Regions from separate parts of the Pantoea sp. SGAir0215 genome, predicted to be linked through region 2. Evidence: predicted binding sites of a transcription regulator. Region 2 holds the regulator's gene; each other region holds the start of a gene.
What was found. The regulator LexA, encoded in region 2, represses DNA repair genes until DNA is damaged. The targets are predictions, from matches to a motif close to TNCTGTATGTACATACAGNA.
Positions count from the first base shown of each region.

Region 1: a site for LexA is predicted at 6,735-6,754, ahead of C1N64_RS21290 (YebG family protein). Genes of this name have one in related genera too.
Region 3: a site for LexA is predicted at 4,293-4,312, ahead of dinG (ATP-dependent DNA helicase DinG). Genes of this name have one in related genera too.
Region 4: a site for LexA is predicted at 2,657-2,676, ahead of dinB (DNA polymerase IV). Genes of this name have one in related genera too.

Region 1 covers NZ_CP028032.1:63,308-71,338, reverse strand. The annotation lists gene alsS (acetolactate synthase AlsS) at 1-16, opposite strand, end outside; gene budA (acetolactate decarboxylase) at 32-814, opposite strand; gene C1N64_RS21310 (LysR family transcriptional regulator) at 919-1,800, shown strand; gene C1N64_RS21305 (Glu/Leu/Phe/Val family dehydrogenase) at 2,296-3,570, shown strand; gene C1N64_RS21300 (methyl-accepting chemotaxis protein) at 3,628-5,559, opposite strand; gene C1N64_RS21295 (cupin domain-containing protein) at 5,716-6,054, shown strand; gene C1N64_RS21290 (YebG family protein) at 6,405-6,719, opposite strand; gene C1N64_RS21285 (SIR2 family protein) at 6,833-7,627, opposite strand; gene C1N64_RS21280 (non-canonical purine NTP pyrophosphatase) at 7,624-8,031, opposite strand, start outside.
Region 2 covers NZ_CP028031.1:879,080-887,110, reverse strand. The annotation lists gene C1N64_RS04240 (conjugal transfer protein TraF) at 1-220, opposite strand, end outside; gene zur (zinc uptake transcriptional repressor Zur) at 644-1,165, shown strand; gene C1N64_RS04230 (CsbD family protein) at 1,237-1,449, opposite strand; gene dinF (MATE family efflux transporter DinF) at 1,621-2,943, opposite strand; gene lexA (transcriptional repressor LexA) at 3,053-3,667, opposite strand; gene C1N64_RS04215 (diacylglycerol kinase) at 3,774-4,142, opposite strand; gene plsB (glycerol-3-phosphate 1-O-acyltransferase PlsB) at 4,271-6,697, shown strand; gene ubiA (4-hydroxybenzoate octaprenyltransferase) at 6,799-7,665, opposite strand; gene ubiC (chorismate lyase) at 7,695-8,031, opposite strand, start outside.
Region 3 covers NZ_CP028031.1:1,920,901-1,928,931, forward strand. The annotation lists gene C1N64_RS09075 (ABC transporter permease) at 1-348, shown strand, start outside; gene C1N64_RS09080 (ABC transporter ATP-binding protein) at 341-1,288, shown strand; gene C1N64_RS09085 (ABC transporter permease) at 1,276-2,007, shown strand; gene C1N64_RS09090 (MerR family transcriptional regulator) at 2,180-2,914, opposite strand; gene C1N64_RS09095 (helix-turn-helix domain-containing protein) at 3,062-3,625, shown strand; gene C1N64_RS09100 (GNAT family N-acetyltransferase) at 3,622-4,140, shown strand; gene dinG (ATP-dependent DNA helicase DinG) at 4,338-6,500, shown strand; gene ybiB (DNA-binding protein YbiB) at 6,528-7,496, shown strand; gene C1N64_RS09115 (M20 aminoacylase family protein) at 7,493-8,031, opposite strand, start outside.
Region 4 covers NZ_CP028031.1:1,531,237-1,539,267, reverse strand. The annotation lists gene dinB (DNA polymerase IV) at 1,590-2,645, opposite strand; gene dpaA (peptidoglycan meso-diaminopimelic acid protein amidase) at 2,892-3,632, shown strand; gene C1N64_RS07145 (class II glutamine amidotransferase) at 3,597-4,370, opposite strand; gene lpcA (D-sedoheptulose 7-phosphate isomerase) at 4,424-5,002, opposite strand; gene fadE (acyl-CoA dehydrogenase FadE) at 5,255-7,702, shown strand; gene mtnK (S-methyl-5-thioribose kinase) at 7,734-8,031, opposite strand, start outside.

The DNA.
Region 1 (8,031 bases), on a different contig from region 2:
CTGAGAGGGTTTTCATATTCAGGCCTCGTTATTAGCTTTCGACAGAACGGATAGCGTCATCCAGGTTTTCGGGCGTCAAATTGGCGTGCAGGAAATCACTGTTTTCCGGCAGGTCGATGACCAGCTTGCTGATGGCGCCAAAGGTCAGCGTGCCCTCTTCAAGCACGTAGTCGAGAATGTGACCGCCTCCGGTTCTGTCGTCGGTGATAAAATGTTCGTGGTACCCGGCGACGTTGATGCCCTGCATGTACTGTGGCGTACGGAACCCGATAAGCTCACCGCTGCGATGAGAAAATTCAAAGATGGGCTGATTGCCGAGCACTTCTGGCATCGAGCGGTATGGGCGGCACTGACACGGAACGGTACGGGTTTGTACCGATGAAAAGTGGCCGCTGACACGTAAGGCACAGAACTGATTGTCCGAGGTGATTTCACTGTCAATTAACTGGTGCAGCTCATGACGTGGAACAGCACGTTCGAAAGTGTGTTTATGCTGAGGCTGGAAGAAGGTCATAACCGCAAAGGGCGTTTTCTGCTCAGGATGGGCAGGACGGGCGCTGCCATCCGCCCGTAACTGATAAACATTGCTGTCGAATGCAATCAATTCTCCGTCGAGCTGGTTGAACGTGCCCAGGCCAAAGTCGCCCTTACGCAGTAAATCTGCAATTCGGGTTTCACCTTCGTAAACACCGCTCAGAAGTGCACTCATCAAAGAGGTTTGATACATAACACTTTCTGGCATATTTTTTTGCAGTTTGTTCACCGTATCTTTAAGTTGATCCTCGCAGGAACAATCAGTTACAAAATTGCTCATTGGATGCCTCATGGGTTAACTGTTAAGCCGTGTTAACATTATGGTGGTCCCGTTTGCCGACAGAATCCAATAGCAAAACCTGTTAACTTTGAGACGTTTTTAATATGGAACTGCGCCATCTACGTTATTTTGTTGCGGTCGCACAGACTCAACACTTCACCCGAGCGGCTGAACTACTGGGCATTTCGCAGCCGCCGCTGAGTCAACAAATTCAGCGCCTGGAGCATGAAATTGGTACCCCGCTGTTGAAGCGGCTGACACGTGGTGTGGAACTGACAGAGGCTGGAAAGACTTTTCTGACAGACGCGATTGAAATTGTTCAGCTGGCCGATTATGCCCTGGAGAAAGCCAGAGGCGTTGCCCGTGGGATGAGCGGAAAAATGTCATTAGGTTTTGCGAGTTCGGTGGCGTTTAATCCTCGTGTGTTCGAAATCATTCGGCACTTTAAAGCCCGCTATCCTGCACTGGAATTAATGACCCGCGAAGAAAACATGTCTTTACTGATACAGGATCTTCAGGAAGGACTACTGGACGCGGCGTTTATTCGTTTACCCTGTGAAAGCAGTCGGTCATTTAATTTGCGGGTTATTTCGACCGAGCGGATGGTGTTGGCACTGCCTGCCGACCATCATCTGAAACATAAAACGGCCATTGCGCTAAGTGAGTTGGCAGACGAAACGTTGATTATTTTTCCACGTGAAGTTTCGCCCAGTTTGTATGAACTCATTGTCAGTGCCTGTTTACGGGCAGGTTTTTCATCTTCCTCTTTCCAGCAGGCCCCGCAAATCAGCTCTTCGCTGGGGATGGTCGGCGCGGGCTGCGGGATTGCGCTGATCCCTGAATCCATGATTTGCGTACAGAATCCCCACATTTGCTTTCGTGACATTGCAGAGAATACGCTCTTTACTGATGTCGCTTTTGCCTGGCGGCGTAATAATGCGTCCAAGGCCGTGAACCATTTATTAGCACTCATTCCTGCGCGTTAAACACTCACCGATCACTCCTTCCGATGGCAGAAACGAAGCGGGAAAAATAAAAGATGCAGTATGAAAAGGGGAAATAAGCGCTGCGAATATATCCCCCTGATGCGTCACCGGGCTATTTCATGTTGCCTTTGTGTTTTCACATAAATGAAATTTTCATTCGCATTAGCTGAATTAATGCACCACATTGGTGCAAAAAAGTCAATGCCATTTCTAACATTTAATTAACTTTTTGAACCTTCTCAAAGAACTGATAAATGGTTGATTTTTTAGTTTATGCATCTTTTATGCATTTCTTATGCAACCACCGCGGGGATTTTACCCGGTTTATCTGCACTATTATTCACTCTTATTCAGCGTTAATCGAAATAGCATAGCGATAATGCGTGCCGGGCCGACATCATATTTTTTCTGGCAGTGATAAATTATATATGCGCTGAAAAGCGTGTTGTTTCCACGGCTCAACACAATAAATAACGTCGATAAGAAAGGTTCTGTATGGATAAGTTATCTTACGCGTCTGACAGTAGTACATCCGCCTGGTCTACCTACCTTCAACAAATCGATCGCGTTGCCCCTTATTTGGGCGATCTCTCTCGCTGGATCGATACGTTACGTCATCCTAAACGTGCCTTAATCGTTGATATTCCTTTGCAAATGGATGACGGTACGATTCGTCATTTTGAGGGTTACCGTGTTCAACATAATCTGTCACGCGGCCCCGGCAAAGGCGGAATCCGCTATCATCCGGATGTTGACCTGAATGAAGTCATGGCACTCTCCGCCTGGATGACCATCAAATGTGCCGCTGTGAACCTGCCTTATGGTGGTGCTAAAGGCGGGATTCGTGTAGATCCCTTCAAATTGTCTGAAGGTGAGCTTGAGCGTTTAACCCGCCGCTATACCAGCGAAATTGGTATCATCATCGGTCCACAAAAAGACATTCCGGCACCCGATGTCGGTACCAACGGTAAAGTTATGGCCTGGATGATGGATACCTACTCCATGAATCTGGGCACCACCGTGACGGGCGTCGTGACAGGTAAACCTATTCACCTGGGTGGATCGCTGGGTCGCGAAAAAGCCACCGGTCGCGGCGTTTTTGTTACAGGTCGCGAAGTGGCGCGCCGTGCCGGTATTGAGATTGAAGGTGCGCGCGTCGCCGTTCAGGGTTTCGGTAACGTTGGCAGTGAAGCGGCACGTCTGTTCAGCCAGGCTGGCGCACGCGTCGTGGTGATTCAGGATCATACCGCTACCCTGTTCAATGCCGACGGTATTGATATGGATGCACTGACGCAATGGCAGGCCGAAAACAAACAGATTGCTGGCTTCAAAGGCGCACAAGTCATTGATAAAGAGGCCTTCTGGCACACGGAAATGGATATTCTCATTCCGGCAGCCCTTGAGGGTCAGATTACCCGTGAACGCGCTGAGACCCTGAGCTGTAAACTGGTACTTGAAGGTGCCAACGGTCCTACCTATCCCGATGCTGACGATGTGCTGGCAAACCGTGGCGTGATTGTGGTCCCAGACGTTATCTGTAACGCCGGCGGTGTGACGGTCAGTTACTTCGAATGGGTGCAGGATATGGCCAGTTTCTTCTGGAGTGAAGACGAGATTAATAAGCGGTCTGATAAAATCATGACTGAAGCCATGATTCACGTTTGGGAAAAAGCCAAAGAGAAAGACTGCTCTCTGCGCACCGCAGCCTATATCGTTGCCTGTGAGCGTATTCTGATGGCCCGTAAAGATCGCGGTATCTATCCGGGCTAAGCCAGTAAAAAAACAACCCGCGATGTGCGCGGGTTGTTTTTATTCAGCGGCTTTCGCTTAACGGAATTGCTGCACCGTCTGGGCCAGCTGTTGCGCCTGATCTTCAAGCGAACTGGCTGCCGCCGACATTTGTTGCACCAAAGCCGCGTTTTGCTGCGTTGTTCCGTCCATTTCATTTACCGCAATCGTCACCTGACTAATTCCTCGCGCCTGTTCATCTGACGCGGCAACGATTTCGTTGATGATACTTTGTACAGAGGAGACAGCCTGGGTCATTTCATGCATCGTTTTGCCTGCCTCATTGACCAGCGTGACGCCGCTTTGTACCCGGGCACTGGACTCCTCAATAAGCGCGGCAATGTCTTTGACCGCACCGGCACTGCGTTGCGCCAGGTTTCTGACCTCAGAGGCCACTACCGCAAATCCGCGCCCTTGCTCGCCCGCCCTGGCCGCCTCAACGGCTGCGTTGAGCGCCAGGATATTGGTCTGGAAGGCAATGCTGTTGATCATGGTCGTGATATCGCCAATTTTCTTTGAGCTGTCATCAATTTGCGACATGGTCTGTACCACCTGGCCCACCAGGTTTTCGCCCCGGCTGGCAATGGTTGTCGCATTTCCGGTCAGGTGCGTAGCCTGCTGGGCGTTATCCGCGTTCAGGCGAACCGTGGCGCTGATTTGTTCCATGCTGGCTGCTGTCTCTTCCAGTGCTGCCGCTTGTTGTTCGGTGCGCGAGGCTAAATCCAGGTTGCCGCTGGCTATCTCACTGGCCCCCTCTCTGACAGACGCGCTGGCATCTTTAATCTGGCCCACAATGGATTGCAACTGGCTTTGCATGGTGTGCAGGGCGTAAAACAGGCTGGCGTTGTCACCGTGCGCGACCTTAATGTCATTGCTGAGTTTGCCTTCCGCAACGGCCAGCGCAATGCGGGCTGCTTCTGCGGGTTCGCCACCAAGCGGGCGCATTACTTTGCGATTAAACAATAACCCCAGTACGGCACCTACCAGCAGGATGCTCACAAGCATTAAACCGATAGCCCAATAGAGCTGGCGGTTCGCGGCGGCCATGACCTGGCTGACAGGGGCGACAATTCCCACATACCAGGGCTTATCGCTGTTGCCTGTCACCACCGGATACCAGGTGTACATGGCTCTTTCACCCAACACCGGATCATCATGTTCGACGATCTGACGGGTAAAATTGTCTTTGTCGCCTTTCCATTCCTTACCGGCGTCATTTTTGACAGGTGACGATACCACTTTACCACTGTTCGAAAGCAACAGCGCATAACCCGTATCCTGCCAGGGTTTTATCTGGTTCACTTTTTGCTGTAATGACGCAAGCGAAATATCCGATGTGACCACCGCCATGAGCTTGCCTTGATCGATAATGGGTGAGGCAACAGAGGTCAGTAAGGTTGGCACGCCGTTGTACGGGTAGCTGTAGGGCTCTATCAGGGTATCTTTACGCGACTGTTGAGGGACCAGATAATAATCCCCCTGGCCAGGCGTCAAATAGGAGAGCAGCGGATGCATGGCATAGTTGCCGGACTGATCGCGGTCAACAAACCAGGCATAGCGGCCCTGAGGTGGCTGTCCTTTCTGACCAACAAACTCCGCATCGCGACCGTCAAACGCGTCAGGTTCAAAAATCACGGACATAGAGAGATAGTCAGGGTTGGCCCTGAGAGAATACTCCATAATTTTGTCGGCAATTTTCCGGTCATTAACGCCCGCTTTTGGTAAGGCAATCAGGCTTTGGCCAAGGCTGTGTGCCATATCGCGCGCGTAACTCAGCTCTTGCTGAATCTGCAGGCCGCGACTTTGTGCAATCTGTTGAAGATAATTTTCCGCTAAGTTTTTTTGCTCTTTTGCCGATTGCCAGCTCAGGACGCCAATAGTGACGGTAAAACCAAGCGTAATAGTCAGGCCACCGGCAAGCAGCATCTGGGTGCGGGTGGTCAGTGTTTTTTTTGCGGGTTGAGAAGTCATGCGGATTCCCCTGAAATCGATCGGCTTAATTGACTTCCCTGCCAGACAGACGCTTTTATGTTCCTTAAGGATCTATCGGCGCTCAATAAACGAACTTTAATTCTCATGACTCAAGTCAGACCTTAATCACAACGTTCATCATCAGGGGGAAAGCGCATGATTTCGAAAGAGAACGCAGAACATTATTTCTGGGGTGAGCAGTGTGAGGGTTGGCATCTGCTTAAAAGACACGATCTGAGCATTATTTATGAGCAGATGCCGCCTGCAACACATGAAATACGGCATTATCATGTGCGATCGCGGCAGTTCTTTTTTGTGCTGGAAGGCCAGCTCAGCCTTGAGGTGGAAGGTGTGGTGCATCATCTGCAGACGCAACAGGGTATTGAAATTCCCCCCGGCGCAAAACATCAGGCTCGCAATATCAGCGATAACAACGTCACTTTTTTAGTCATTTCTCATCCCACAACGCGTGGCGATCGTCACGATGTCGTCTGAACACCGGGCGGGAAAGTGAAATTTTGGTAACTTATCGCGATGATTTTGACCTGAAACAATAAACGGGCGGAAAAAATATGTCAGTTTGTGCCCTCTTTTTTGGCGGGATGAAAAACCGGACTTATTCATGTGGAATCATACTGGCTGGCTTCACAGCTCTGCGCTTTGTTTTGGCTGGCTTGCCAGATATCTCCATCACTACGCTTTTGCCATCACACATTTGACTGGCTGATCGTAATGCAGGCAAGCACGGCGCAAACCAGTCAATGCGCGCGAAGCGTTATGGAGAGAGCGTTGTGCGGGATAACAGGCGGGCAGTTCACAGGTAATGAACTGCCAGGAATGAACCATCAGGCCGCTTTAACGGCGCGGACTTTTTTCTCACTTTGCGCAGTCGCGTCAGCTGTTTCTGACACATTTTGCGCCGTGCCAGGTAATTTGCTGGTGCGAAGAATATGCTGTACCGCGTCTTTTTGCTCTGCCAGCAACAACCCTAAGGTTTCAGCCTGCGATTCATCCATATCGGCCTGGTGTGCCAGTAACCAGTCGGTGAACGCCTCTGCCATATCCAGCATTTTATCGTAGGCATCGGCCTCTTTCTTATTGGCAAATGTCATCTTCTCTTCACCCTTTCTGACTACTACAAATTTGGTTTCGACAGCCATTTTATTGCCCTCATATACTGTTTATTTATACAGTATAACACAGTCGGCGACGTTTTCCAGTGAAGAAAAGACACAACGGTTAAACCTGCCCTGCTTACGCCATTCGGTGTGCATCAGGCCAGTAATTCTTCCATAAACTCAGCCAGCGCTTTACGGGGATCGTCCTCTTCCGACACGATCATTTCGATTCCCCATTGCCCCAATACTTCTTTTGCCACCGGGTTATTGCGATTGGTAAAAAGGTAAGATTTGGGTCGGGCGGTTGCCAGGCCTGTGCGCCCCCACATTTTTGTCAGCCGATAGAAGAGCAGACGAATATTAAAATCACTGATGCTGTAGCCAACAAACAAAACCGAATTGCCCATGACATCATGGGTCAGCTTGATATCTAACGGCGAATCAAAATAGAGGCGTTCAAAGTAGCTGCTTTCATCCAGTACGATAGAAGTATCGTCATCAAAGTCGCCATGAAGTTTGATGATATGACGTTTATCTTCGGTGAGTGAAACCAGATCGGCTGCATTCGCCACTTTTGAATAAGGCACGCCATGGGCCTCATGCGCGGCTTCCAGCCACCGATCGTAATTCGTGGTATAGATGCGTGAAAAGTTGCCCTGAGTGATCATGGTATGAATTTCAGAGCTGCGGACATCAATATCAGGCCGGTGCCATTCGCGATCCATCCAGCTTCGTAACGGTCCTAACGAACCTTTTTTCTGCTTGTAGTACTCAGCCAGAGAGAGGTGCGTACCGTAAGTATTAAAAATTTTCGGATCGTACCCCAGTTCATTAGCCAGATGAGCGATAAGCTCATGCCATTCAGGCAGGCCGAGATTACGGGAAAGACCGGCTCCGGCAAACAGAATGAGCTTGCCGGAATCGTATGCGCGTTTGAGCTCAGGTTTCATGCCACGCCTCGTGCAGTTTTTAAAAAGGCAGCAAAACGATCCAGCGCAATGCGACGGTTGGAAATTTCGTTTTTCTTCTCGCCCATCTCAGCGAAGGTTTGATCGTATCCTTCGGGAATAAAGATACAGTCCCACTGGAATCCATGGGGACCGGCAGGTTCAGGTGCAATAGTGCCGCGCAATTCGCCGAAAAACTGGTACATTTTGCGTCCGTCGCAATAACCCAGTACGGTTTTGGCGGTTACACCCTGACTGTCGAGGCCCTGTACCAGCGATGCAAAGCGATCGGCACCGAGGCGATTCCAGAAAATACGCGTCAGCCCCGCAGGCAAACCATTCAGGCCATCCAGATACAGCCCGGTGTGCTCAACAAAAAGCGGACGTCCGATAATAGAGAAGGCCTT
Region 2 (8,031 bases):
AGATGATGCTGACGTTGTCATCGGGTTTTGCTTTGGTCATTAACGCCGGGTTAGCTAAAACGGCAGACCCGTAGGTAGAGGACGCCACGCCCGTTCCCCCCATTGCATCGTTACGGGCATCGTACCAGGTTCCCGCGGCCAGCGCGGATGATGAAAAAACCAGAGCATTAAACACTGCAGGGAAAACCAGAACGGAACGTGGGACGGTTAATTTTGCCATTTGCTTATCATCACCTGAAAAATTGCCGTTAAAACATTAACGACCGAATAGTTTGTTAGCCCCATTGTGGAGGATGGCTAACGCTTTATTGCTGTGAATTCAGAGTAAATAGTGGCGCAATTCCATTGATTGATTATTTTTCGATCCGTTATGTCTGGTTACCGTCCAAAAAGCGTTAACAGAAGGAGGCCGGGACCAGCACTTTATTAAGAACTTTTAAACATTAGTTCTTAACTCAGTGAGATGTAAAGCAAAAGGAAAAAATATTTACAAACATTCTGACATATATTGGCATCGCAGACGGGCGCAAAGTCGTAAGGAACAGATAAGCACGGATAAAGGGAGGAGGTGCAGACAGGCAAGGTGCATCGTACGTATCATTAATGTGATAAGATAACATCACCTGTCAAACGGAGAAATTCCATGTCAACCATGACGCCAGAGCAAATCATGACCCAGGCTGAGAAACTGTGTTTACAGCGCGGTGTACGCCTGACGACCCAGCGCGCAGAGGTCCTGCGGTTGATGGCCGGACAGCCAGGATCGATCAGTGCTTATGACCTGCTTGATCAGTTGCGTGTCAGTGAGCCCCAGGCCAAGCCTCCTACCGTCTACCGTGCGCTGGATTTTCTTCTTGAGCAGGGTTTTATCCACCGCGTCGAGTCCAATAACAGCTATGTGATGTGTCACCATTTCGACGCACCCGCCCATACATCGGTGATGCTGGTCTGCGATCGCTGTGCAGTGGTCACGGAAAAGCAGGCGCAGGGCGCAGAAAAAATCATCGCATCGCTGGCGCAAGAGGCAAGCTTTGTCCTACGGCATAGCGTGATAGAGGCGCACGGGTTATGTGAAAACTGTGCGGAAGTTGAAGCCTGTGAACAGCATGAACATTGTGATCATGACCATCAGGCTGACGGGAAGAAACGCAGTAAACGAAGTTAATTGCACATCCTTGTGCGGTCTGGCCGGCATGAGCGTACCGGCCCGGGTAGGAGCATCCCTGAATAACGTGATTACCAGCGGTAATCCTTGTTGTGACCTTCCCAGTCCGTTACTTCTTTCTCCGCCTGATCTTTCGCGTAGCCGTAACGTTCCTGAATTTTGCCGACCAGCTGATCGCGTTTACCTTCAATGACTTGCATGTCATCATCGGTCAGCTTGCCCCATTTCTCTTTCATTTTTCCTTTGAACTGTTTCCAGTTACCACTCGCTTCGTCTTTATTCATTGCAGACCTCCACGTCATCCTTCGATTTCGCTTTATTTTGCCATCAGGCAAAATTACGATATAAAGCGCTGTTTAATAGCGCCATTCAAAGATAATTGTAGTAGCTAATTTCAGTTTTGCCGGAAAAAATGAAAATTTTATGTATCCTGCGTCATATTTCAGGCAAGTTGCTCAGGCGCTAAACCAGGTGCCATTGCGCCAGTGCCTGCGCCAGACCAGCCAAAGTGACAGGCCGCGAAGCGCCAGAAAAACGGCTATCGCCAGCCATAGACCGTGATTACCGATAAAAGGCACGGTTAACAGCGTCAGGAAATAGCCCAGTGCGGCAATCGCCATACTGTTGCGCATTTCTCTTCCGCGGGTCGCACCAATAAACATGCCATCCAGCAGATAGCACCAGACGCCAACCAGCGGCATGACAACCTGCCACGGCAGAAAGCGGTCAGCCGCCTGTTGAAGTGCGGGAATCGATGTCAGGAGAGCCACGATCTGATAGCCACAAACAGCATAGACCAGGGAGAAAAACAGCGCGACTGACAGGGCCTGACGGCAGGCAGCAATCCATACCAGTTGCAACCTGCTGCCGTCTTTTGCGCCGTGTGCCTCACCAGCAAAGGCTTCGACGGCGTAAGCAAAGCCATCCAGCGCATAGGCGGTAAACGTCATGAACATCAGCAGGATGGCATTTACCGCCACCACATCAGGTCCGATACGCGTTCCCAGCACGGTCAGAGAGGCAAAGCAAAGCTGTAACAGTAAGGTACGCAGCAGGATATCGCGATTCAGGCGCAGCAGGCGGTGGATATCGCCACGCCAGCTATGGACCAGACTGTGCAGCGTGATACCACGCAGCGCCAGCACGCGCCAGACCATAAGTGCCCCGACCAGCAACGTCGCATATTCCGCGATAGCCGTCGCGGCTGCAGCCCCGGCTACGCCCCAGTGCAGCCCCAGCACTAGCCAGAGGTCCAGCAGAATATTGATAACGTTGCCCACCACCAGCAGGATGACCGGCGCTCTGGCATACTGTACGCCCAGCAGCCAGCCCAGAATCACCAGGTTAGCCAGCATGGCGGGCGCACTGAGCCAGCGAATATGGATAAACAGCGCAGCCTGCTCAAGCACGGCGGCCTCTCCGCCGATAAAGCGGGTTGCTAATGCCGTAACAGGATGACGCAGGGCAATAAACAGGCTGCCGGCCAGTAAGGCAATGATCAGGGGCTGTGCCAATGCGCGCGCCAGCGCCGTTTTATCGCCCGCGCCAAACGCCTGAGCCGTCAGGCCTGTCGTGCTCATACGCAGAAAAAGCAGCAGCATGAAGATGAAACTGGTAACGGTCGTCCCGACCGCAACGCCGCCCAGATAAACCGGGCTGTCGAGATGGCCAATAACGGCTGTATCGACTAAGCCGAGCAGAGGAACGGTGATATTTGACAGGATCATGGGCAGCGCCAGCCGCCACAGTTTTTTATCGGTAGCTGTCAGGAAGCGCATGTAACGTCCGTGCAATGCGCCGCTGGTGTTACAGATGAACCCACAGCGGCAAAACAGGGGCAGACTGGGTAACGTCAAGGTTGACGTAAAGAGCCAACCTTAGGAGGATTTATAACCACTCACCGTTACGTACGATGCCAACCGCCAGACCTTCAACCGTCAGCGACTGCGCACGTGTATCGACAATGATAGGCTCAAAATCCGTATTTTCAGGTAACAGATGCACCACTGATCCCTGTTTTTTCCAGCGCTTCACAGTGACTTCGTCGTCAATGCGCGCTACCACCACCTGACCATTACGCACTTCCTGCGTTTTATGCACGGCCAGCAAATCACCATCCATGATGCCAATGTCTTTCATTGACATGCCGCTAACGCGCAGCAGGAAATCGGCAGAGGGCTTGAACATGTCTGGATCCACTTTGTAGTGGGTTTCGATATGTTCCTGGGCCAGCAACGGCTCACCCGCCGCAACGCGCCCAATGAGTGGCAGGCCATCTGAAGGTTCTTCTTCCATTAACAAACGGATACCGCGGGACGCACCAGAGACGATTTCAATCACGCCTTTACGCGACAGCGCTTTCAGATGCTCTTCTGCCGCGTTAGGTGAGCGGAAGCCCAGTTGCGCAGCAATTTCTGCACGCGTAGGCGGCATGCCCGTTTGATTAATGTGGTCGCGAATCAAGTCGTAGACCTGTTGCTGCCTGCTGGTTAATGCTTTCATCCCGCCCCCTGGTTGTTTATACAGTCGCTGTGAGTATATACAGGTATTGGTGAAATGGAAACCAAAAGTCAGGCCAAAATCAGTAATTTGACGGGAGATGGAATGCTTATCGCAAATGCGACCAAAGTAGCGTTCCCCAAACGAACAGGGCCAGTACTATTGCCAGCAAAACAGCGGCCGATCCCATATCTTTGGCACGGCCGGCAAGAGGGTGACGTTCCTGCCCTGTGCGGTCCACCACCGCTTCGATGGCGCTGTTCAGAACTTCAACAATCATCACCAGCATGACCGCGCCAATCATCAGGATGCGCGAAATAGTATCGACATCCAGCCAGCAGGCCAGGATAATTGCCGCCAGTGAAATTACGGCTTCCTGGCGGAAGGCAGCTTCATGCTGCCAGGCGGCGCGAAGACCTTGCCATGAGTAGCCAGCCGCTTTCACAATCCGGGTAATGCCGGTGACATTATTTGTCATGATAAAGGAACTCTTTTCAAAGGATTGACGTCAATACCGGGCAGCGCACAATTGTCGCTGTCACAGATTTTTGCTGCGCGTTCTGATATGCTTGCGCCGCTTTGCTAACAAGAGGCTTCATGTTGTCTATGTCAGGTTGGCGTAAAATTTTTTATAAATTGCTGAACTTACCCCTTTCATTTCTGGTAAAGAGTAAGGCCATTCCGGCTGATCCCGTCTCCGAACATGGGCTGGATCCTACCCGGCCTATTATGTATGTCCTGCCTTATGATTCAAAGGCCGATCTCCTGACTTTACGCGCGCAGTGCATCCGGCACGATCTGCCTGATCCGCTTATTCCGCTGGAGATAGACGGCGCCCTGTTGCCGCGTCATGTTTTTATTAATGACGGTCCGCGTGTGTTCCCCTATTTTGTGCCCAGCCTTGAATCGGTCAAAATCTTCCACGAATATCTTGATCTGCACCGCAGCAACCCTGAACTTGATGTTCAGATGTTACCGGTTTCAGTCATGTTTGGCCGTGCGCCGGGTCGGGAAGTCCAGGGCGACGATCATCCGCCTCATTTGCGGCTCCTTAACGGCATTCAAAAATTCTTTGCCGTTCTCTGGCATGGCCGCGACAGTTTTGTGCGTTTTTCGCCCACGGTCTCCCTGCGTCGTATGGCGACCGAACACGGTACCGACAAGTCGATTGCGCAGAAGCTGGCTCGCGTAGCGCGCATCCATTTTGCCCGTCAGCGCCTGGCTGCGGTGGGACCGCGCCTGCCGGCTCGCCAGGATTTATTCAATCGCCTGTTGCAGTCGAAGGCGATTGAAAAAGCTGTGGAAGACGAGGCGCGTAGCAAGAAAATCTCCCATGAGAAAGCGCAGCAAAACGCCATTGAAATGATGGAAGAAATTGCGGCCAACTTTTCCTACGAAGCGATTCGTATCACCGACCGCGTGATGGGCTGGCTCTGGAGCCGACTCTATCAGGGGATCAACGTTAACGGCGGTGAGCGGGTACGTCAGCTGGCGCAGGACGGCCATGAAATTGTTTATGTGCCTTGCCACCGCAGCCATATGGACTACCTGCTACTGTCTTATGTGCTGTATCACCAGGGCCTGGTTCCGCCACATATTGCCGCAGGGATTAACCTGAACTTCTGGCCTGCCGGGCCGATTTTCCGTCGTCTGGGTGCCTTCTTTATTCGTCGTACCTTTAAAGGCAACAAGCTCTATTCAACCGTGTTCCGTGAATACCTTGGCGAGCTCTTTACCCGCGGCTATTCCGTCGAGTATTTCGTGGAAGGTGGACGCTCACGTACCGGCCGACTGCTGGATCCGAAAACCGGCACCCTCTCTATGACGCTGCAGGCCATGCTGCGCGGCGGCACGCGACCTATCACGTTAGTGCCCATTTACATCGGTTATGAACATGTAATGGAAGTGGGTACCTACGCTAAAGAGCTACGCGGTGCGGCAAAAGAGAAAGAAGGCTTTATGCAGATGGTGCGCGGCCTGCGTAAGCTGCGCAACCTGGGCCAGGGTTATGTGAACTTTGGTGAGCCGTTGCCGCTGATCAACTATCTGAACAAGCGCGTACCGGAATGGCGTGAGTCTATCGATCCCATTGAAGCGCAACGTCCGGGCTGGTTAACGCCAACGGCCAATGATATCGCCGCCACCATCATGGTACGTATTAATGAAGCCGGTGCCGCGAACGCCATGAACCTGTGCGTAACGGCACTGCTCGCTTCCCGCCAGCGTTCACTGACCCGTGAACAGCTGATTGAGCAGCTGGAGTGCTATACCCAGTTATTACGTAATGTGCCCTACTCGCCGGATGCCACTTTGCCTGACATGTCTGCGGAAGCGTTGCTGGATCACGCGCTGAGTATGAACAAGTTTGAGAGTGAGAAGGACAGTATCGGCGACATCATTATTCTGCCGCGCGAGCAGGCGGTACTGATGACCTATTACCGGAATAACATCCACCATATGCTGGTGATGCCCTCTCTGATTGCGGCCATCATCCAGCAGCACCGTAACCTGGGCGAAGCCGAACTGCTGCGCCAGGTCAGCCTGATTTACCCCATGCTGAAGAGCGAGCTGTTCCTGCGCTGGGGCAACGACCAGCTGCCGCAGCTGCTGGCTGACTTATGCCAGGAGCTGGCGCGCCAGGGACTGATTACCGTTGAGGCAGGTCTGCTGTCGTTCAACACGGCACGTTACCGTACGCTGCAGTTGCTGGCTGCCGGTGTACGTGAAACGCTGCAACGTTACGCCATCACCTTCTCGATTCTCAGCGCCAAGCCCACCATCAACCGCGGCACGCTGGAAAAAGAGAGCCGCACGCTGGCCCAGCGCCTGAGCGTACTGCATGGCATCAATGCGCCTGAGTTTTTCGATAAAGCGGTGTTCTCTACACTGGTACTGACCCTGCGCGATGAAGGCTATATCAGCGACAGTGGCGATGCGGATGTGGCGCAGACGCTGGCGACCTGGCACATTCTGGCAGAACTGGTCACCAGCGATGTCCGTATGACCATCGAGAGCGCCGTTGCACACAGCTAACGTGCTGGCATGACAAAAAAGGCGACCTGACTGGTCGCCTTTTTTATTGCTTACTGAACCTCACACTGTGCATCGCACTGGCGCTACGTTCGGTGCCTGCCCTATAACAGGTTTGAGAACGGCGGAGTATTCATTAACACGCCGAGAAACAGCACCAGCCCTACATAATTGTTATTCAGAAACGCCTGGAAACAGGCCTGACGCGCGCGCTTTGCGATCAGTTTTTGCTGATAAACAAATAAACCGCCCGCCAGTAACAGCGTCCAGTAAAACGCCCCATTCAGATGCAGCCGTGTCCCTACCAGCGCCATCAGCCCCAGCGTCGCCAGTTGCAGCAGTCCGATAATCAATTTGTCGTACTGGCCAAACAGAATGGCTGTGGACTTCACGCCAATCTTCAGGTCGTCCTCGCGATCCACCATGGCATATTGCGTATCGTAGGCCACCGTCCAGCAAATGTTGGCGAGAAAGACCAGCCAGCAAACCAGAGGTAAGGACTCACTAACCGCGGCCCAGGCCATGGGAATTGCCCAGCCAAATGCGGCGCCAAGGACTACCTGCGGCAAATGCGTATAGCGCTTCATAAAAGGATAAACCCAGGCAAGCGCCAGCCCGACAACAGAAAGCATAATCGTCATCAGGTTCATGCTCAGTACCAGGCCAAACGCGATCAGCCCCAGTACCACAAACAGCATTTTGGCCTCTTTCGCCGTGACAGCACCGCTGGCCAGTGGCCGGAGCTTTGTGCGTTCCACATGGCCGTCGACTTTACGGTCAGCATAATCGTTAATCACACAGCCGGCTGCACGCATGACAAATACGCCCGCGACAAACACGATCAGTACCGGTAACGGCGGCATCGCCCTGTTAGCCAGCCACAGCGCCCACAACGTCGGCCACAGCAGCAGCAGCGTGCCAATAGGTTTATCAATTCGCATGAGGCGGCTGTAAGCCTGCCATTTGGTCATTTGTTGTCTGTTTTGCACAGGTCAAATCCTTAACCCTGGTAACGGTAAACCGGCGACGCCGGTAAAAATAATTCGGTTAGTAGCAGGGGCTTCCCCGATAAACGCAGGCGCGACCGACGTCCCCACAGCGATTCAACGTTACCGGGCTCGATAAAATCGCGGGTCAGGGTTGAAGAGGAGAACAGGTAACGTCCCAGCGGTCGCGTTCCGAGCTGCTGCAACATCGCTTCGGGACCGTTCAGGGTGCTTTCAGGCACCAGCGTGCGTCCCGCCAGCCAGGGTTGTTCGTCGCCATACAGGATCACTTCACGCAGCCAGAAGCGCTGATCAGCGGGTAACAGCGCACCTTCGTCACCTAATTCGTCA
Region 3 (8,031 bases), 1.0 Mb from region 2:
CTTGTGCGCAATGTGGTGACCGGTCTGCAACAGGTGCCTCCGGACGTGCGCGAAACTGCGCGCGGCATGGGACTGAGCCGCCGCCAGCAGTTCCTTGCCGTTGACGTCCCCCTGGCGTTGCCAGTGTGGCTGGCAGGATTACGTGTGGTGGTGGTGCAGACGCTGGGCATGGCGGTGATCGCGGCGCTGATTGGCGCAGGCGGATTCGGCGCCATTATTTTCCAGGGATTGCTGAGCAATGCGCTGGATCTGGTGCTGTTAGGCGTGATCCCGGTCATTGCGCTGGCGGTCGTGCTGGATGCGTTATTTCGGGTAGTGATAGCCCTGCTGGAGCGAAGCGATGATTGAGTTTGAGCGCGTCACAAAATACTTTGCGGGCCAGGCGGCGGTGAAAAATCTTTCTCTGACGCTTGCCGAGGGGAGCTTTAGCGTTCTGTTGGGTACGTCGGGTTCCGGCAAGTCGACCACGCTGAAAATGATTAACCGCCTGGTGGAGTACGATCAGGGCGATATTCGCTTTCGGGGGACGTCGATTCGTCAGCTGGATGCGCAGGCCCTGCGCCGACAAATGGGCTATGCGATTCAGTCGACGGGGTTATTTCCCCACTGGACGATCGAAAAGAATATTGCCACGGTGCCCGCCTTGCTTGGCTGGCCGAATGCACGCCGCCAGGCACGAATTGCGGAACTCATCACGCTACTGAATCTGGATCCGGCCTTATTGCATCGCTATCCGCATCAGCTTTCCGGCGGGCAGCAGCAGCGCGTCGGGGTTGCCCGGGCGCTGGCAGCCGATCCACAAGTATTACTGATGGATGAACCGTTTGGTGCACTGGATCCGGTAACGCGCAGCGCGCTACAACAGGAAATGTTACGTATCCATCAGGTCTCCGGCTGCACGATTGTGTTGGTGACGCATGATATTGATGAAGCCCTGACGCTGGCCGACAACATCGTGCTGCTCCATGACGGTGAGATCGTTCAGCAGGGCAAACCGCTGACGTTGCTGACCCGGCCAGGCAACGATTTTGTCCGGGATTTTTTTGGCCGCAGTGAAAGAGGACTGCGGCTACTGGCGCTCGGACAGGTCGGCAGCGTGGTGCGTCATGGCGAATGGCTGGAAGCAGAACCGCTCAGGGCAGATCTGACGTTACGTGAGGCGCTGTCGCAGTTTATCAGTCGCGGCACCGATAAATTGCCGGTAGTCGATGGCGATCGCCGCCCGCTTGGTGTGCTTCACTTCGCTGACCTGCTGCATCATGCGGAGACGGGCCGATGCGACGGTTAGCCGATCCGCTGCTGTGGCTGGTGCTGCTCTATCTGGGACTGCTCTGGGCGATGCCCTACAGTGGCCCGCTGTTTGCCGCCTGGTTTCCTGAACTTGCGCGCCCACTCTACCAGCAGGACAGTTTCTGGCAACTCACCCTGGCGCACCTGTTTTTAGTGGTCGTAGCCAGTCTGCTGGCAACCGCTATCGGCGTCGGCTGTGGCGTGCTGGCGACGCGTCGCAGTGGTCGCGCTTTCCGCCCTCTGCTGGAAACCATTGCGGCAGCCGGTCAGACCATCCCGCCTGTGGCCGTGCTGGCCATTGCGATACCGGTGATGGGATTTGGCGCCTGGCCCGCGATCGTGGCATTATTGCTCTATGGTTTGCTGCCCATCCTTCAGGGCACCTTAGCAGGGCTGGACAACGTGCCTGCCAGCAGCCGGGAGATTGCCGTAGGGGTGGGAATGAGCCGTTGGCAGCGCTTATGGCAGGTGGAGCTCGCCCTGGCCGCGCCAGTGATTATTGCGGGAATGCGCACGTCGGTGATTATCAATATCGGTACGGCAGCCATCGCCTCTACCGTAGGAGCAAAAAGCCTGGGATCGCCCATCATTATTGGATTAAGCGGCTTTAATACCGCCTATGTGCTGCAGGGCGCTTTACTGGTCGCACTGTTGGCGATTGTCTGCGATCGCCTGTTTGAACGGCTACAGCGCAGATTTAGCGTGAATGGACGATGAGCGAATAGCCAACCAGCATCAGCCCACTGGTTCCGCCAAGCGCCAGAATAGCAAACAGCGTGGCGAAAAAGGTTTTTTTCCAGTTCATAAATAACCTGAAGGTGTTGATGTGAAGGCGGGGATGATAGCGCGCGCAAGGCAGCCGTCATAGTGCCGAGCGTGCGTTTTTGTGTCAGTGAGCCTCATGCAAAAGCACAGAGAATCCCTGCTCCTGCCAGTGCGACAGTTGTTCCTGCTGACGACGCGTCAGTTTTTTCCCCGTAAAAACAAACATATTCAGCCCGGGAAACAGCTCCGGTCGCGGAACATCCAGCGGTTCTGACAGCACATCAATCCGCCAGCCGTGCTGGGATAACCGCCAGCCTTCCAGCCAGATGCGGGTTCGATCCTCAATGCCCCAGCCAATGATCAGCGCTTCCTTGCCTGCCTTTTTGCGATTACTGGCAAGACAGAACGCCACATAGTCGATCAGAATGCCGTCCAGCAGGCTGCACATCGTGCGGGCCGTATTCTGATCAAGGCTGAGTTTTTGCCTTACGGGCATAAAAACATGATCGATCAACGAATCGACTGCATATTCGCGGCCAATTAAGGCGATTTTATTGCGTAGCTTTGCCGGTCTTACATGGCGCAGTATGCTGATAAGCTCGTCCTGCATAGCCGTCCAGCCATCATGCGTATCAACATCGCCGCCTTCCAGTAGGGCTTTTACCTTGCCTACCGGGACTCCACTCTCAATCCAGCGCATAATTTCCTGGATGCGCTGAACATCTTCTTCATCGAACTGTCGATGACCGCCTTCAGTACGTTGTGGTTTCAATAATCCATAACGTCGTTGCCAGGCGCGTAAGGTAACCGGATTTATGCCACAGCGCTCGGCGACGTCGCCGATACTGTATAAGGTCATATTTACCTCTTTCACTGACCTGAATGAAACCACCATAGCGAAGCCTGTTAAGTTGTACAACCAATTTTTAAATGTACAACTTGACGGCTGCGCTTAAATGGTGTCCTATCTCAATTGTGAGAATTAAATTTCATAATAGAGATAAAAATGGCTGCTGATAATACTGAACAACGCCTCGCGGCTCGCCTGGCAGAACTGCGCATAAAACAGGGCTGGTCACTGGATGAGTTATCCACCGCAACAGGCATTAGCCGGGCAACATTATCGCGTATTGAGCGCGCTGAAACCAGTCCAACGGCTGCTCTCCTGAACCGCTTATGTGTCGCTTACAGTTTAACAATGTCACGCCTGTTGAGCGAAGTCGAAGAAGGTAACGATCTGCTGATTCCGCGCGATCGCCAACCGGTCTGGCAGGACGAAGCCAGCGGTTTTATTCGCCGTAACGTATCGCCGCCTGCGGCCACCTTCCGATGTGAGCTTATTGAGGGAACGCTGCGACCGGGTGCCCGTATTGATTATAATGTGCCGCCCGTGCAGGGCATGGAGCAGCATATCTGGCTGCGACAAGGGCAACTGACGGTAACGATGGGCGCGCAGAGCTGGACACTCGGTGCGGGCGACAGCCTGCGTTTCCATCTTACGGGCGCATCCGGCTTTCAGGCGCATCTGACTGAGGGTGCGCGTTACCTGCTGGTGGTATGTAAACCATGACACTCTATGAATCACTCAGCGCCGGTGCGGCGCACCAGGCGTTAAGCGAGCTGGTCGAGGTTTTACAGGCCTGTGTCGCCGACGGGGCCAGCGTCGGGTTTATCGATCCCGATGACCGGGCGGCCATTCATCAGTTCTGGCAACGTCAGCTTGCCGGACTGGAACAGGGCCAAAGTGAGCTGCTGGTCGCCCGTCAGCATGGCACGGTTGTCGCGACGGTTATGCTGAACGCGAGCGCAATGCCGAATGGCCGACACCGGGCCGAGATCAGTAAATTATTAGTGCATCCCCGCGCGCGGCGGCAGGGCATTGCACGCCAGTTAATGCAGCAGGCAGAGCAGCGGGCACGCCAGCAGGGGAAACGCTTACTGGTGCTGGACACGCGGCGTGGCGATGTCGCCAGCGAGCTTTACCTGGCGCTGAACTGGCAGGTGGCCGGATTTATTCCTCTCTATGCGGAATCCATTCACGGTGAGATGGACGCGACCACGGTGATGTTTAAGCTGCTGACGTAGCGGATGTGCTGCGAGAGTGCGCCGGGTCAACGGGATCGGCAATCAAACATGCACTGCGCCGCGCGGTTTGTACGGTGCTCAGCCCGCTCGCCTCGCCGCCCGTTTCTGAAGCGGGCACGAAAAAACAGACCTGAAAGCTGACGACACCGCAATACTGTGTAAAAATACAGGCCAATGAGTAACACGGTAATCTAAACATGGCCCTGACAGCAGCAATAAAAAGCCAGATAGCACAGTGGTACAAAGCGCTGCAGCAACAGGTGCCCGATTTTATTCCTCGCCCGGCCCAGCGTCAGATGATTGCTGAGGTGGCAAAATGCCTGTCGGGTGATGATGGTCGTCACCTGGCCGTGGAAGCGCCTACGGGCGTGGGCAAAACCCTTTCTTATCTGATCCCCGGTATCGCCGTCAGCCGTGCCGAAGAGAAACGGCTGGTGATCAGCACGGCCAACGTGGCCTTGCAGGATCAAATCTTCAGCAAAGACTTGCCGTTGCTGAAAAAAATCATTCCGGATTTAACCTTTACGGCGGCCTTTGGGCGGGGACGTTACGTCTGCCCGCGTAACCTGGCTGCGCTGGTGGCGGATGATCATCAGCAGGCTGATTTGCTGTTCTACCTGGATGATGACGCGGTCAGCAGTACCAAAGACGAGCAGATCCTGTGCGGACGGCTGCAAAAGTCACTCGATCGCCATCAGTGGGATGGCCTGCGCGATCATAGCGATGAAAACGTCAGCGACAGCCTGTGGCAGCGCCTGTCGACGGATAAAGCCAGTTGTCTGGGCGTGCATTGTCGCTGGTATCGGGAGTGTCCGTTTTTTATCGCGCGACGTGAAATCGAGCAGGTCGATGTGGTGGTCGCCAACCACGCGCTGGTGATGGCGGCAATGGAAAATGAATCGGTATTGCCGCCCGCCAAAAACCTGATGCTGGTGGTGGATGAAGGCCACCATCTGCCCGACGTGGCGCGGGATGCGCTGGAGATGAGCGCGGATATCTCGCCGGGCTGGACCAGCCTGCAGCTCGATCTGTTTGTCAAACTGGTCGAGGCGATAATGAGCCAGATGCGGCCCAAGTCGCCACCTCCGCTGGCCAGTTCTGAACGCCTGAAAGCGCACTGTGATGAACTGCGCGAGTTACTGACCGTGATAAGCGATGCATTAAGTCCGCTGTTACCCGCGCATAATCAGCCCGGCGAGTTTCGCTTTGTACTGGGCGCGTTGCCTGAGGATGTGCTGGCGCTGTGCGCGCGTCTGTTTAAGCTGAGCGATGCGCTGCGCGGGCTGGCGGAGGGACTGATCAACGCGCTGAGTGAACAAACCGGCAGCGTTGATCTGGTCCGTCTGCATCGCAATTTATTGCAGCTTAACCGCCACTTTGGCTGGTTTGAATCGGTCAGCAAACTGTGGCGGCTGGCCGCGATGGAGAAAGCCTCTGGCGCACCCGTCTCCAAATGGATTACCCGCGAGCTGCGTGAGGGGCAGGCACATCTCTTGTTTCACTGCGCAGGCATTCGCGTCTGCGATCAACTGGAAAAAATGTTGTGGCGAAAGATCCCGCATGTGGTGGTGACCTCTGCGACGCTGCGCTCATTAAACAGTTTTACCCGCCTGCAGGAGATGTCCGGGCTGAATGAAAAGGCCGGGGACCGCTTCGTGGCGCTGGACTCGCCGTTCAGCCACGTCGACCAGGGTAAGCTCGTCATCCCGCAGATGCGCTACGAGCCGCTGATGGCGAATGAAGCAGCCCATATCGCCGAGATGGCGGCCTTTTTTCGTCAGCAAATGCAGACCGATAAACACAAAGGCATTCTGGTCCTCTTTGCCAGCGGTCGGGCCATGCAGCAATTTGTCGAGGCGTTGCCCGAGTTGCGCCTGATGATGCTGGTGCAGGGCGATCAACCGCGTAGCCGGCTGATCGCCCTGCACCGTAAGCGGATAGAACAGGGCGAAACCAGCATTCTGATTGGTTTGCAGTCCTTTGCCGAGGGGCTGGATTTAAAAGGCGAGCTGCTCAGCCAGGTGCACATTCATAAAATCGCTTTCCCGCCCATAGACAGTCCGGTAATTTTAACCGAGGGAGAGTGGCTAAAAAGTCTCAAACGCTATCCGTTTGAAGTGCAAAGCCTGCCCAGCGCCTCCTTTACGTTAATTCAGCAGGTCGGGCGCTTAATTCGCAGCCACCAGTGCTATGGCGAAATCGTGATTTACGATCGCCGTCTGCTGAGCAAAGCTTACGGTGCCCGGCTGTTAGCCGCGTTGCCCGTGTTCGCCATTGAACAACCGGTGACGCCTGAGCCTGAAGCCCTGAAGGCCCGATCCAAACCTGGCGCGCGCAAACCGCGTGCGACGCGGCGTTAAGTCGGTACCACTGAACGGAAACGAGTGATGGAACTGAATAAAATTATCAAAGAAGTCGGGCGTGGTAAGAACCATGCACGTGATATTGATTTCGACAGTGCCGTTGCACTTTACGGCGCTATGCTGGACGGCAGCGTACCGGATCTTGAAATGGGCAGTATTTTAATTGCCCTGCGTATCAAGGGCGAGGGCGAGGCGGAGATGCGCGGATTTTATCAGGCGATGCAGGTGCGTATGCTGCGCCTGCAGGCACCCGCAGGCCGTCCGATGCCCGTGGTCATTCCCAGCTATAACGGTGCGCGTCGTCAGGGCAATCTGACGCCCCTGCTGGCGCTGGTGCTGAACCGGCTGGGTTTGCCGGTGCTGGTTCACGGCGTCAGCGACGATGCGACGCGCATCACCAGCGAAGCGGTGTTTGCGGCGCTGGGCATCATGCCGGTCACCACTGCAGAGCAGGCACAGACGTTGCTCGACAAGGGCGAACTGGTGTTTATCACCATCGATCACCTCTGTCCGGCAATGGCAAAACAGCTGTCGCTGCGCTGGCGCATGGGCGTCCGCAACAGCGCCCATACGCTGGCAAAACTGGCCACCCCGTTTGGCGAACGCGAGGCGCTACGCCTGTCGAGCGTCTCGCATCCCGAATATGTGCCGCGGGTGGCAACGTTTTTTAATGATATCGATGCCCCGGCTATTTTGCTGAATGGTACAGAGGGCGAGGTTTACGCCAATCCGCAGCGCTGCCCGTCCATCAGCTACGTGGGCGGTGCTGGACAGCAGGCCGAGGTCTGGGTGGAGAGGCAGCCGGAAATCAGTGTAGCGCTGCCCGCGGACAAATCGGCAGAGGAGACCGCGCGCTGGACGCAGGAGGTGCTGAATCAGCAACGTCCACTGCCCGCCTCGCTGCGTCTGCAGATTGCCTGCTGCCTGCGTGCCAGCGGTGAGGCGGCGACGCTGCAGGCCGGTCTGGACAGGCTCGCGGCAGCGGGTTTTTAAGCGCGCGTCTGTGGCAGAGCCTGTTCCACCAGGTTCTGCCAGAACTGGATTCCGGTCGGAATCAGCGCATCATTGAAGTCATAATGGGCATTGTGCAGCGGTGCGGAGGGCGTTGCGCCATCGGCACCCAGCCAGAAGTAGGCGCCAGGGCAGGCTTCCAGCATACAGGCAAAGTCTTCCGAGGCCATGGACGGATTCACCTGCCAGCGCACCCGGCCTTCGCCGAAGGTACTAACGGCAACGTCATGCACCTGCTGAGCCGGGCCAGCATGATTCGCCGTTACCGGATAGCCGGGCAGCCAGTGAATGGCCCCACACACGCCAAAAGGTTTCGGCAGCGTCGTCACAAAATCATCAACAAGGGCATGAACCCGTTTGCGCACGTCGTCCTGCAGACAGCGCACCGTTCCGCGCAGAACAATCTGTTCCGGAATCACGTTAATCGCCTCACCGCCCTGAATCTGGGTGACGCTGACAACCGCAGATGACAGCGGCGACAGGCGACGTGAGGGAATAGTTTGCAGCGCCAGGATCA
Region 4 (8,031 bases), 650 kb from region 2:
GAGTTGCAGTGATGCTTGCGCGAGCAGGCGTTGAGAAGGTTTGAGTCGCTGACAGCTTATGAAGCGCTGAGGGGGTTTCGCCCGCCAGGCGGCCTGGAGTTTCAGCCAGCCCGGTGCGGGCGACCGACAAGGGGCCGCCAGCCGCCGCGGCCCCTTGACCCCGGGCTCCCGTCCTGCCCACCCGCCGCTTCGCGGTGCCTTCGCTCCTTCAGGATTTCTGCGGACCGCCAGGACGCGCCATCCGTGGCGCGGCCCGGCTCTCGCCGACGTCCTGTCGGCTCATCCGGAAATCCCTCATCCGCTCAGCGGGTGGGAAGGCCGCCCCAACCCCCTGCTTCACTATCTCTGTGTTAAAGCCACTTCCGGTGTCGCTGTAGGTGACCGGAAAGTCCTACAGTCTGCTGGTTTTGAATCAATGCATGTTTATAAAAAACTTTTTTTGAATCCCACTGCACACATTCACTACAGACAACACCCGCTTTTAAAAGAAACCAGGACTGACAGGCGGGGGGGTTTCTGCCGGCATCCGGCGCGCTGAGGAGGGAACGGAGGCCCGGACGGAGCGGCAGGGATGCCGCGCAGAGGACGGCTGCGCCAGGGACGGCGCATCCGGACGGTCCGTCAGGCCGGAGTGAGTGACGAAGGAACAGCGACGGCTGCCGGCCGCCGGGATTGTTAAGGGGCTGGCGCGAGCCCCTTACCCCGGCCGCCTGCACGGACTGGCTGAAACTCCCTGTCGCCTGGCGGGCGGAAAACTCCCGGTGTACGACCGTAATCACCCCCGCCCCTTGGGCAAACAGACAAATCCTCAGACAACACCACATCAGTAACACGATCCCACAGGCAGGGGTTTCCTGCCGACATCCGGCGCGCTGAGGAGAGAACGGAGGCCCGGACGGAGCGGCAGGGATGCCGCGCAGAGGACGGCTGCGCCAGGGAGGGCGCATCCGGACGGTCCGTCAGGCCGGAGTGAGTGACGAAGGAACAGCGACGGCTGACGGCCGCCGGGATTGTTAAGGGGCTGGCGCGAGCCCCTTAACACGGCCGCCTGCACGGACAGGCTGAAACTCCCTGTCGCCTGGCGGGCGGAAAACTCCCGGTGTACGACCGTAATCTCCTCCGCCCCGCGGGCAAACAGACAAATCCTCAGACAACACCACATCAGTAACACGATCCCACAGGCAGGGGTTTCCTGCCGACATCCGGCGCGCTGAGGAGGGAACGGAGGCCAGGACGGAGCGGCAGGGAGGCCGCGCAGAGGACGGCTGCGCCAGGGACGGCGCATCCGGACGGTCCGTCAGGCCGGAGTGAGAGACGAAGGAACAGCGACGGCTGCCGGCCGCCGGGATTGTTAAGGGGCTGGCGCAAGCCCCTTAACCCGGCCGCCTGCACGGACTGGCTGAAACTCCCTGTCGCCTGGCGGGCGGAAAATTCCCGGTGCACGATCGTAATCTCCCCCGCCCCGCGGGCAAACAGACAAAACCTCAGACAACACCACACCAAATCAGTAACACGATCCCACAGGCAGAGGTTTCATGGAGCCGGAGCACAACCGTAATCTCCCCCCACTCAACACGAAAGCGCCCCCTCTATAATCCCAGCAGCAACTGCCTCTCCAACTGCGGATCCACCAGCGTCACATGCAACCCCACCAGCCGGACGCCACGTCCGGCGCGGCGCTCGTCCCAGGTCTTACGGGCCACGGCAATCATGTCCTCTTTATTGAGCACGGGCCAGACATGTTCCTGAGTGGTCTGCTGGAAATCACTAAACTTCAGCTTCACGCCCTGGCGAGCAATGTGCTTATCGGGTCGAATCTGCGTCAGGCGACGATCAAGCTCGGCATAGAGGTAATCAATAATTTCCAGACAGCGCTCCCAACTGTCGATATCGTCAGCCAGCGTCCGCTCCACACCCAGCGATTTTCGTTCGCGTTCAACCACCACGCCCCGTTCGTCAATGCCGTGACTGCGCTCCCATAACACTCTGCCAAACTTGCCAAAACGCTTAAGCAGCAGCGCCAAATCGGCTTTTTGCACGTCCGCGCAGGTGTGCAGACCCAGCTCTTCGAGCTTTTTTGCTGAAACTTTTCCTACACCGGGAATTTTTGCCAGCGGTAAGGCCAGCAAGAAATCGGACATCTGGGCCGGTGTAATCACATACTGACCATCAGGCTTGTTTAAATCGGAGGCGATCTTGGCAAGGAATTTTATGGGCGCGATGCCCGCAGAGGCGGTGAGCTGCGTTTCGCGAAAAATGGTGGCGCGGATGTCCTGCGCGATAAGCGTGGCCGATCCCTGACAGTGCTGGCTGTCGGTAACATCCAGATAGGCTTCGTCCAGTGAGAGTGGCTCAATGAGCGAGGTATAACGCGAAAAGATGGCGCGGATCTGACTGGAGGCTTCTTTATAGACGTCATACCGTCCGGGCAGTAGACGCAGATGCGGACAAAGCTTTAAGGCCATACCGGTCGGCATCGCGCTGCGTACGCCATATTTGCGGGCCGGATAATTAGCGGTACTGATAACGCCACGTCGATCGCGGCTGCCGCCGATGGCCATGGGAATATCGCGTAATGAGGGATCGTCACGCATTTCCACCGCCGCAAAAAAGCAGTCCATATCAACATGAATGATCTTACGCATCGCCCCTCCAGTACTGGATAAGTATACAGCTCGGAAAGGCTTGTGCAATATTTCTTGCAATAACAAACAAAGTTTACAAATTTTTGGCGTCATTCCGCTAAAGAAATGGACATTTTGCGCCGTGCTGTATTGCTAAAAAAACAGACAATGTTTAATGTTGCGCTGCGGTAGCGGAAAGTTCCGATAATGCAAACAGAGGCGCACATAACGCGCCATTGTTCTTCTTCACTTCAAGGTATACACAGCATGGGCAAAATCGCACTTCTGTTTGCGATGCTTTTACTGCCAGCCCTCAGCATGGCAATGACTCCCGAGCCGGTTCAGCAACTGGCCCCTGTGAGTAAAGAGTTAAAGAAACAGCTAATCGGCACGCCGGTTTATATTCAGATCTTTAAGGAAGAGCGGACACTTGAGCTGTACGGCAAGATTGGTAACGAATACCGCTTGCTGGATACTTACCGCATCTGCAATTTTTCGGGCGGTCTGGGTCCAAAACGCCGTGAAGGCGATTTTAAAAGCCCGGAAGGTTTCTACAGCGTAAAACTGAATCAGCTTAAACCGGACAGCCGTTTCTATCGCGCGATTAATATTGGCTTTCCGAATCAATACGACCGTGACCAGGGCTACAGCGGCAACTACCTGATGATTCACGGCGACTGTAAGTCGATTGGCTGCTACGCCATGACCAATGCCTATATGGATCAGATTTTCACGTATGTGAACGCGGCATTGCGTAATGGTCAGCAGGAAGTGAACATTGCAATTTATCCGTTCCGCATGACGGACAGCAACATGCAGCGCCATCGTTATTCGACCTACGCGGATTTCTGGAAGCAGCTTCAGCCGGGTTACGTCTACTTTGCGAAGTATCATCAACCGCCGACAGTCAATGTTGCCAGCGGCAGATATGTGATGAACAGCAGCCCGGTCATCACCCAACCCGAAGCGGCATCACAGTCGTTCCTGGCGCTCTCCAAGGTAAAATAAGGCCCACTCGCCTGGCACGATCCGGTGCCAGGTTTCATTCCCCGTCAGCGGCTGTGTGGCAATGACCGTGACCACGTCGTTCGCCCCGGTATGTTTCTGGAAATCAATTTCCACATCCTGATCGAGCAACTGCGCCCGGCCAAAAGGGGCACGGCGGGTGATCCAGAACAGATTGGTCGAGCAGAAGGCCATCAGATAGCGCCCGTCCGACAGCAACATGTTGAACACGCCCTTTTGCCGCAGCTCGCTCGCCAGCTCGCCGATGTAGCGGAAAACCGCAGGCCAGTTTCCCGGCGTGCGCGGATAGCGCGTGGCCAGCTTATGCAGAATCCAGCAAAAGGCCTTTTCGCTGTCGGTTTCGCCCACTGGCCGAAACGTGCCGGTTTCCAGTTGCCGGTAACCTTTCAGTTGTCCGTTGTGGGCATAGGTCCAGTTGCGTCCCCATAACTCCCGGGTAAACGGGTGCGTATTTTCCAGCGAAACCGGGCCGCGATTCGCCTGGCGAATGTGCGCCACGACGGAATGGGATTTGATGGGATATTCCTGCACCAGGCGCGCAATGGGGGAATTAAAACTCGGCAAGGGATCTTTAAAGGTGCGGCACCCTTTATCTTCATAAAACGTAATGCCCCAGCCGTCTTTATGCGGCCCTGTTCCGCCGCCGCGCTGCACCAGTCCGGTGAAACTAAAACAAATATCGGTGGGGACGTTAGCGCTCATCCCGAGCAATTCGCACATAGCAACCGCCTTAGAGTAAAAGCCTCCTGTCGGTCAGGAGGCGACACACGCTGTTACCTGACCATCTCTTTTTCAATCAGCAGCATCAGGATATGAATCACTTTGATGTGGATCTCCTGAATACGGTCAGCATAACCGAAATGGGGCACACGAATTTCAATGTCCGCGCTGCCGGCCATTTTACCGCCATCTTTACCGGTCAGCGTGATCACTTTCATCCCCTGGGCGCGCGCCGCTTCAACGGCTTTGATGATATTAGCCGAGTTACCTGAGGTTGAAATCCCCAGCAACACGTCGCCCGGGCGCCCTACCGCTTCTACATAACGGGAAAAGACATGGTCATAACCAAAATCATTACTCACACAGGAAAGGTGGCTGACGTCTGAAATGGCAATCGCCGGGTAGCCCGGACGATTTTCACGGTAACGGCCCGTCAGTTCCTCCGCAAAATGCATCGCATCACAGTGTGATCCGCCGTTGCCACAGGAGAGCACTTTGCCGCCCGCTTTGAAGCTGTCCGCCAACATCACCGCAGCACGCTGGATGGTATGAATGTTCGCGTCGTCACTCAGAAAGTTATTCAACGTTTCTGCAGCTTCGTTGAGCTCTGAACGAATAATGTCCTGATACATAGACTTGTCCTTTGTAGGAGAGGGTAATCGCAGCAAGTTTAACGGAATGGCTGACGCACGCATAGCATCACGCCGCCGGATCCTTTTCGCGCCGCGCTTTTTCGCGACCACAGCCTGGGCGTTGCTCGCGCTTTCGCTGATTTTGTGAGTCAGGTTGTAATTGCGATGTAAACAAATTGATAAATGCCCTCATCTGAATTACACCTTCATCATAACAGGTCAGACCTCTTACTACTTACGGAGCACTTCATTATGATGGTTGTCTCGATTCTTGCTACAGTGCTGCTGACTGGCGCACTGTTCTATCACCGCATCTCGCTGCTGCTCAGCAGCGTCATCCTGTTGCTGTGGACCGCAGCAATGGCGGTGGTCCATCTCTGGACGCCGTGGCTGCTTGTGCCGCTGGCGATTATCCTGTTACCGCTGAATCTCACCAGCCTGCGCCGCAGCCTGTTTTCCAAACCAATGCTGCACCGCTTTCAGCAGGTGATGCCGCCGATGTCTCGTACGGAAAAAGAGGCGATCGATGCGGGCACTACCTGGTGGGAAGGCGACCTGTTTCAGGGCAAACCCGACTGGCAGAAACTGCATAACTACCCGCAACCGCGACTGACGCCGGAAGAACAGGCGTTTCTTGACGGGCCGGTAGAAGAAGCCTGTCGTCTGGCAAATGATTTCCAGATTACCCATGAACTGGCCGATATGCCGCCAGAACTGTGGGCGCATCTGAAAGCCCATCGCTTCTTTGCCATGATCATCAAGAAAGAGTACGGCGGCCTGGAGTTCTCTGCCTATGCACAGGCGCGCGTGTTGCAGAAACTGGCCGGCGTCTCAGGCATTCTGGCGATTACCGTGGGCGTGCCTAACTCACTGGGCCCTGGCGAACTGCTGCAACATTACGGAACGGAAAAACAGAAAGACCACTATCTGCCGCGTCTGGCGCGTGGCGATGAAATCCCCTGTTTCGCCCTGACGAGCCCGGAAGCCGGTTCAGATGCGGGAGCGATTCCGGATACGGGCGTTGTGTGCATGGGCGAGTGGCAGGGCCAGCAGGTGCTGGGCATGCGCCTTACCTGGAACAAGCGCTATATTACGCTGGCCCCGATTGCCACTGTGCTGGGCCTGGCGTTTAAACTTTCCGATCCCGACCATCTGCTGGGCGACAAAGACGAACTGGGCATTACCTGCGCCCTGATCCCCACCAGCACACCGGGCGTGGAAATCGGCCATCGCCATTTCCCGCTTAACGTACCGTTCCAGAATGGCCCAACCCGCGGTAAAGATATTTTCGTGCCGATCGATTTCATTATCGGTGGCCCGGAAATGGCCGGACAGGGCTGGCGGATGCTGGTGGAATGTCTGTCGGTGGGCCGTGGAATCACCCTGCCGTCTAACTCAACCGGCAGCCTGAAAAGCGTAGCGCTGGCCACAGGCGCCTATGCGCATATCCGCCGTCAGTTCAAACTGTCTATCGGTAAAATGGAAGGGATTGAAGAACCCCTGGCGCGCATTGCCGGTAATGCCTACGTGATGGACGCTGCCGCGACGCTGATTACCACCGGCATTATGCAGGGCGAGAAACCTGCGGTGCTGTCTGCGATTGTGAAATATCACTGTACCCACCGCGCCCAACAGTCAATTATCGATGCAATGGATATTGCCGGGGGTAAAGGTATCATGCTGGGCGACAGCAACTTCCTGGCCCGGGCTTATCAGGGTGCCCCTATCGCCATTACCGTGGAAGGCGCGAATATCCTGACCCGCAGTATGATCATCTTTGGCCAGGGTGCTATCCGCTGCCATCCGTATGTGTTGCAGGAAATGGCGGCCGCCGCCAGCAATGATGTGGCGGGCTTTGATAAGGCGCTGTTTAGCCATATTGGCCACGTTGGCAGCAATGCGATGCGCAGCCTGTGGCTGGGCCTTCTGGGCGGACGCACCAGCGCCGCGCCAACGCGTGATGCCACCCGTCGCTATTATCAGCACCTGAACCGTATCAGTGCCAATCTGGCGTTACTGTCGGACGTGTCCATGGCGGTGTTAGGCGGTAGCCTGAAACGTCGCGAACGTATGTCAGCGCGCCTGGGCGATGTGCTGAGCCAGCTGTATCTGGCCTCGGCGACGCTGAAACGTTATGAGGATGAAGGCCGTCATGAAGCCGATCTGCCGCTGGTGCACTGGGGCGTGCAGGATGCCTTGCACAAAGCCGAGAAAGCTATGGACGATCTGCTGAGCAACTTCCCGAACCGTCTGGTCGCTGGCGTCATGCGCCTGGTGGTCTTTGCCGGTGGTCAGCACTGCCCAGCACCGTCCGATCGCCTGGATCATAAGCTGGCAAAAATGCTGCAGGTGCCGTCGGCGACGCGTACGCGCTTAGGTCGTGGTCAGTATCTGGCTCCCAGCGAGCATAATCCGGCGGGCCAGTTAGAGCAGGCGCTACAGGATGTGATGGCGGCTGAGGTGATTCACGATCGCCTGTGCAAGCAGCAGAAAAAACACCTCTCGTTTACGCGCCTGGATGCGCTGGCTAAACAGGCGCTGGAACAGGGCTGGATCGATCAGAAAGAGGCAGAGGTGCTGAAGCGTGCCGAAGAGAGCCGTCTGCGTTCAATCAACGTGGACGAGTTTGAGCCCGATGCGCTGGCCGTGCCGGTCAGACAGGATGTGACTAAGCCCGCGCGCCCCAGCGAGGCGGCATAACCCATCAGGCCGACATCACGTCGGCCTTTTTTTATCCCGCCTGGCGGATGCGGGCAATCAGTGCATCCACATCGTCCACGTGCCCGGCCGCCAGAATCAGGGTGCGGCCCAGGGTAATCGCATTGCGAATGCAGTCAGTCCGCATCTCCTCATCCCGAATCAGTTTCATGTCCGCCACATGCGACATGCCAACGGTTCTGCGAATCAGTTCGGTGCCACAATAGCCAATGGTATCTGCCCACACTTTACGCAGAAACGCCTGCGCATAGCCGGGATAAGCCATGGCCACATCCTGCGTCTTGCTCTCCGCCAGCGCCAGAAAACGCGTT